One region of the Bacillus seohaeanensis genome, then DNA from elsewhere that is predicted to be linked to it. Evidence: predicted binding sites of a transcription regulator. Region 1 holds the regulator's gene; the other holds the start of a gene.

What was found. Region 1 encodes Rex, which represses fermentation and respiration genes when NADH is low (regulators of the CRP and FNR family bind a similar motif). Its sites were predicted from a motif close to TTGTGAAATATTTCACAA; they were not measured.
Region 2: the regulator Rex is predicted to act here: its motif matches at 1,753-1,770, upstream of ACFSUL_RS21130 (AtpZ/AtpI family protein).

Annotation. Positions count from the first base shown of each region.
Region 1 is NZ_JBHUMF010000011.1:4,417-7,839, forward strand. It holds gene ACFSUL_RS04620 (ABC-F family ATP-binding cassette domain-containing protein) at 1-1,126, opposite strand, end outside; gene ACFSUL_RS04625 (redox-sensing transcriptional repressor Rex) at 1,474-2,151, shown strand; gene ACFSUL_RS04630 (twin-arginine translocase TatA/TatE family subunit) at 2,200-2,376, shown strand; gene tatC (twin-arginine translocase subunit TatC) at 2,392-3,159, shown strand; gene ACFSUL_RS04640 (YdiK family protein) at 3,176-3,382, opposite strand; gene ACFSUL_RS04645 (CPBP family intramembrane glutamic endopeptidase) at 3,379-3,423, opposite strand, start outside.
Region 2 is NZ_JBHUMF010000035.1:156,136-159,558, reverse strand. It holds gene upp (uracil phosphoribosyltransferase) at 1-178, shown strand, start outside; gene wecB (non-hydrolyzing UDP-N-acetylglucosamine 2-epimerase) at 198-1,343, shown strand; gene ACFSUL_RS21130 (AtpZ/AtpI family protein) at 1,858-2,079, shown strand; gene ACFSUL_RS21125 (ATP synthase subunit I) at 2,086-2,460, shown strand; gene atpB (F0F1 ATP synthase subunit A) at 2,483-3,205, shown strand; gene atpE (F0F1 ATP synthase subunit C) at 3,282-3,423, shown strand, end outside.

The DNA of each region.
Region 1 (3,423 bases):
TTTTAAGAAGTGTTGACTTACCAATCCCATTCGGCCCTACAAGGGCAATGCTATCCCCTTTTTGGGCATGAAGAGATATATTTTGAGAGATAACGTCTTCTGGAGTATAGCCTATCGATAGGTTTGCGATTTTTAATACATCATTCCCACTTTGTCGCTCAATTTGAAAAGAAAAATTTGCGGATTTTTCATCTCCTAATGGTTTGTCCATCATCTCCATGCGTTCTAATTTTTTTCTTCGACTTTGAGCCATTTTTGTAGTAGAAGCACGAGCGATATTGCGCTGAATAAAATCCTCCAGTTTAGCGACTTCTTGTTGTTGTCTTTCATATAATTTTACGTCTTTCTCATAGTTTTCAGCCTTTTGTTTTAAGTATTGACTATAATTACCATGAAATTTCTTTGATTTATTTCGAGAAACTTCATAGACAGAATTTACGACACTGTCCAAGAAATATCGGTCATGGGAGACAATTAGTACAGCACCTTGGTATCCTTGCAAGTAGCCTTCAAGCCATGAGAGAGTTTCGATATCCAGATGATTAGTAGGCTCATCCAAAATTAATATATCTGGTTTCGTTAATAATAGTTTTCCGAGTGCTAGCCTCGTTTTTTGCCCTCCACTAAGAGTGGAAATCTTTGTTTCATAATCAAAATTTGCAAAGTTCAAGCCATGCAGAACAGAACGAATATCGGCTTCATACTGATAACCGCCTGAATCTTTGAAAAGGACTTGAAGTTCGTCGTATTCCTTTAAAACCCTTTCGTAAACATCATTGTTTTCGTATACAGCAGGGTCAGCCATTTTTTGTTCAAGAAGGCGTAGTTGCTTTTCTTGTTTGCGTAGCGTTTCATATACAGTCAGCATCTCATCCCAAATAGAAAGGCTTGATTCCAACCCTGAATGTTGCTCAAGATAGCCAATGGAAACATCTTTTGGCTTCATTATTTCCCCTTCGTCATAGGAAAGGTGTCCAGCAATTATTTTTAATAAAGTAGATTTTCCTGCTCCGTTTCTCCCTACAAGAGCAACTCGATCCTTTGATTGTACCTCTAGTTTTATATTAGATAGAATTATTTCTGGACCAAAAAATTTTGTTACCTGATTCACTTGTAAAAGAATCATAACGTTTCACCTCAGTTTCTTACTAATAGTTTATCGTATTTTTTAGGAAAACAGCAATCTTTCAAGAAAAGGAAGTAATTAGGATGACTATTAATCAGGACAGATATAGTATAGAATATAGTGTAGGATAAAGATATCTAATTCCAGTGGATAAGCGCCTCAAAGTCATAAGTCAAGCGTCTTAAAAAGGTAAGCTCGCCTTATGTTTTGTCTGAGTCTGCTTAAGCCGCTTCCGCTTTTCAAGTAGTACGAGCTTTGCAAAAGAATTATTTGCTTTTGGAAGCGTTAACAGTGTGGTTTAATAGATAACATATAGAAATTGGTTTAATAGATGTGGGGGAAAAGGTATGAATCAAGAAACAGCAAAAATTCCACAAGCAACGGCAAAGCGCTTGCCGCTTTATTATCGCTTTATAAAAAATCTATCCTCTTCTGGGAAGCAAAGGGTGTCTTCTAAAGAGTTGAGTGAAGCAGTGAAGGTAGATTCTGCTACTATTCGCCGAGATTTTTCTTATTTTGGGGCGTTAGGAAAGAAAGGGTATGGATACAATGTTAATTATCTGTTATCCTTTTTTCGCAAGACACTCGATCAAGATGCTTTAACGAAGGTTATTTTAATTGGTGTAGGTAATTTAGGCACGGCATTTCTTCATTATAATTTTATAAAGAATAATAATACTAAAATAGAGATGGCATTTGATGTTGATCCGGGGAAAGTCGGCACAGATATTGGGGATGTCCCCGTTTATAGCTTAGACGAACTAGAAGAAAGGCTCGAAGGGGAGAATATAGAAGTAGCGATACTAACTGTTCCAGCAACTTCTGCACAAAATATTACCGATCGTTTAGTTTCATCCGATATAAAAGGAGTGTTAAACTTTACTCCTGCACGATTAAGTGTACCAAATCACATACGAATTCATCATATTGACTTGGCAGTTGAGTTGCAGTCACTCGTATATTTTTTAAAGCATTATACAGAAGAAGACACGGAAATGTCACAAGATGAATCGGTGACGGAATAGAAAAATAACTTGTAATAAGTTATGATAGTAAAGAGGAGGTGTCACATAATGCCAATAGGTCCAGGTAGCCTCATTTTAATAGCGATCGTTGCTTTACTCATCTTTGGCCCGAAAAAATTGCCAGAGTTAGGGAAAGCAGCTGGAAATACATTACGTGAATTTAAAAATGCAACAAAAGGCTTAGCAGATGATGATGATGACAATAAGAATAAAGACGCTAAGTAGAGTAGGATGAACGCCATGAGTCAAAATGACATGACGCTTTATGAACATATAGGTGAATTACGAAAACGACTCATGTTTGTAGTCGTTTTCTTCTTGTTAGCTTTCATTGCTAGCTTCTTTCTAGCAGAACCGTTAATAAGATATTTACAGCATGCAGATGAAGCAAAAGAATTGACGATGAATGCTTTTCGTATTACAGACCCACTTAAAATTTATATGGAAATGATGATATTTATATCACTTATTGTGACATCACCAATTATTCTTTTTCAGCTTTGGTCTTTTATTAGTCCTGGTTTATATGAAAAAGAAAGAAAAGTGACATTGAGTTACATTCCAATCTCACTTTTACTTTTCTTAGGTGGTCTATCTTTTGCTTATTTTATCCTTTTTCCATATGTAGTAGAGTTTATGATGGGGTTGTCGGATACGCTTGAAATTGAGCAAGTGATTGGAATTAATGAATACTTTCATTTTCTTTTTCAGCTAACTGTCCCGTTTGGGTTTTTATTTCAATTACCTGTTGTAATGCTGTTTTTGACTAGACTTGGGATTATTACGCCAATGTTTATGGGGAAAATGAGACGTTATGCTTACTTTGTGCTTTTTGTTATTGCAGCGCTCATTACTCCGCCAGATATTGTTTCTCATTTAATGGTTACTGTACCGTTATTTGTACTTTATGAATTGAGTATCTGGATTTCCAAAATTGGATATAAAAAGGTATTAGAAGCAGAACAAAAACGTGAAATTGAAGAAGTTGAAAATGAAAATAGGGATTGATCAAAATGATCAATCCCTATTTTTTATTATTCATTGCGTTTTTAATTTTAAAATGGATACCTATCATTCGAAATCCTGATCCAATATCAAGAGTCGCTAAAAATATCAACATATAAGTGAAAAATCCCCATCCGCTGTCATTCACTGTTTGAATGGCAATATACGTAAAAAGTACTCCAAGAAGGAGATAGATCACTCCAGAAAAAAGTGGTGATCTTCTCATAGTAATCCTCCTATAAATCCTTGTATTTGTTCTGCCTCTTT
Region 2 (3,423 bases), on a different contig from region 1:
TGCGAAAAACATCAAATTCATGTGTCTTGTTGCCTGTCCTGAAGGTGTGGATGCAATTAAAGAAGCACATCCGGAAGTAGATATTTATATCGCAGCACTTGATGAAGGGTTAAATGAAAAAGGATATATCGTACCTGGTCTTGGCGATGCAGGAGACAGATTATATGGTACAAAATAATGAAAAGCAGGTGAAAATAGTGGACAAGCCTATAAAAGTAATGACAATCTTCGGTACAAGACCAGAAGCAATAAAAATGGCACCACTTGTACTAGAGTTAAAGAAATATCCTGAGCAATTTGAGACAGTCGTAACAGTAACAGCTCAACATCGACAAATGCTAGATCAGGTATTGAACATTTTTGATGTGCAACCTGATTATGACTTAAATATAATGAAGGACCGTCAAACACTTATAGATGTTACCACAAGGGGACTAGAGGGGCTCGATAAGGTAATGAAAGAAGCAAAGCCCGATGTTGTCCTTGTACATGGCGATACAACAACAACATTTATTGCCAGCCTTGCAGCATTCTATAATCAAATTGCAGTTGGTCATGTAGAAGCCGGATTGCGAACATGGAATAAATATTCTCCATTCCCAGAGGAAATGAATCGTCAATTAACAGGTGTTATGGCAGATTTGCACTTCTCTCCAACAGAGAAATCAGCTCAAAATCTTCTAAATGAAAACAAAAAGGAAGAAAGTATCTTTATTACTGGAAATACAGCGATAGATGCACTTAAAACTACGGTTAAAGATGAATATGAACATGAGGTGCTTCAAAAGGTCGGCGATGATCGTCTAGTATTACTTACGGCACACCGCCGTGAAAACCTCGGTGAGCCGATGCGTAATATGTTCCGTGCAATTAAGCGATTAGTGGACGAGCATGATGATATTCAAGTTGTTTACCCGGTCCATTTGAACCCAGCCGTTCGAGAAGTGGCGGATGAGGTGCTCGGAAATGATCCTCGAATACACTTAATTGAGCCGCTTGATGTCATTGATTTTCATAACTTTGCTTCAAGAGCACATTTAATTTTAACCGATTCTGGTGGTGTCCAAGAAGAAGCCCCATCACTTGGTGTCCCAGTTCTTGTGCTTCGTGACACAACGGAGCGTCCGGAAGGAATTGAAGCAGGAACATTAAAGCTAGCAGGGATAGAAGAAGAAAATATATACAACTTAGCGAAAGAGCTTCTTACAGACCAAAAAGCTTACGATAAAATGGCGAAAGCAGCCAATCCATACGGAGACGGACTTGCATCTTACCGAATCACCCAAGCTATCCGTTATCATTTCAAAGAACTAAAGGAACGACCAAAGCCGTTCACAACCTAACTAACATAGAGGCCCTTGTTATTTAAATAACAAGGGCCTCTATTATTTTGCGGACGTAGCTTTAATGCGTTAAAGTAACTAGGGACGGACCTTTGAGGTTGTCTCCAACTTCCATATCTTAACCCATTAAAATCCATACTTTAGAACGGAAAAAATAATTTATACAAGTATAATATTATATGGAAGTATTTACATTACATAAAAGTCATTCACATATTCATGTTTCTTCTATATACTTTAAGAAGTAGAGCAGTAAGTAGTATTGAAAATGCCTAAAGATTTGTATCTATTGTCAAAAAACACGTTTGAATTGTGTGCAAATTGTGACAACTGTAACAGCTAGTAAACTTTTTAAATACAACACATTGACATAGATAATATGCTATTGTATGCTAACAAAGGATATATAATGATAAGGTTTTCACAATTAAATGTTTAAGGTGTGAAAACGCTTTACATCCTTTGAAGAAAGTGCTTTTCCACATTCCACTACAAATTAGTGTGGGGATGAATTATGCGTCAAAACAAACGACGTCCGTATCAATCGATGGCCCTATATTCTGCCATACTTTCACAATTAGTTGGTTCCATTCTCATTGGAATTTTTGGAGGAAGATGGCTTGATAAAATATGGGATACCACACCACTATTCTTAATTATTGGACTACTTCTTGGTCTGTCGGCAGGTACTTATGCCATGCTTCGCACAGTCCAACATTTCTATTCGGGAGACTAATGTGACATGCCGGAAATACAACAAATGTTTATAAGGCATCGTAAGTACATACTTTTTCTTCTCTCCATTTACGTTCTCGGTTGGGGCTTTACATCCTATCAGTCTATTTTTTTAGGACTTATCTTTGGTACAAGTATAAGCTTGTTTAACCACTGGGTAATGGTTAGAAGAACATCAAGGTTTGGAGATGCGGTGTTAGCAGGGAAAAAGGTACGATCATTAGGGACATTTTCACGGATGGCTGGAGCGGCCTTTGCGATTATAGTAGCAATGGAGTTTCCACACGTATTCCATATCCTAAGTGTTGTTTTGGGATTAATGACATCCTACATTGTCATTATGATAGATTATTTTATTCAGCAACTAAAATCTCATCAGTAGCGGGGAAGAGAGGTGAATTTCATTGAATCATGAAGCTCCTTTATACAATTTGGATTTCATGGGTACGACAATAACCTTTAACCTGGCAAATATTTTAATGATTACTGTAGCAAGTGCTATCGTTTTCCTTATTGCCGTTTTGTCTACTCGTCGACTTGCCATGAAACCAACAGGGTTCCAGAACTTCATGGAATGGACGATGGACTTTGTGAAAAACATTATTAAAAGTAACATGGATTGGAAAACAGGGGGACGTTTTCATATTTTAGGTCTTACCTTGATTATGTACATATTTGTTTCAAATATGTTAGGTCTTCCATTTGCTGTCGTGATTGATCACGAACTATGGTGGAAATCACCTACAGCGGATCCTGTTGTCGCCATGACATTATCTGTCTTAGTGGTAGCACTATCCCATTATTATGGTATTAAGATGAAAGGTTTTGGTGAATACGGAAAAGACTTTTTAAAACCAATGTGGTTCTTGTTCCCGCTTAAAATAATTGAGGAATTTGCCAACACATTAACATTGGGTCTTCGTCTTTACGGAAACATCTATGCCGGAGAAATACTTCTTACTTTACTAGCAGGAAGTTTAGCAACTGGCGTAGGAGGAACGATTGCGGCAGTTTTACCAACACTTGCTTGGCAAGGATTCTCCATTTTCGTTGGTGCCATCCAATCATTCATTTTTGTTATGTTAACGATGGTGTATATGGCTCATAAAGTCAGCCATGACCATTAATATATACCTGTTCATTTATTGAACAAAAACATTTAGTAAAAAATATATTTTTATACATTTAAGGAGGAACTTTAGAATGGGTCTTATAGCAGCAGCAATTGCAATCGGTTTAGCAGCACTAGGTGCAGGTATCGGTAATGGTCTTATCGTATCTCGTACAGTTGAAGGTATCGCACGTCAACCAGAAGCACGTGGTATGCTTCAAACAACAATGTTCA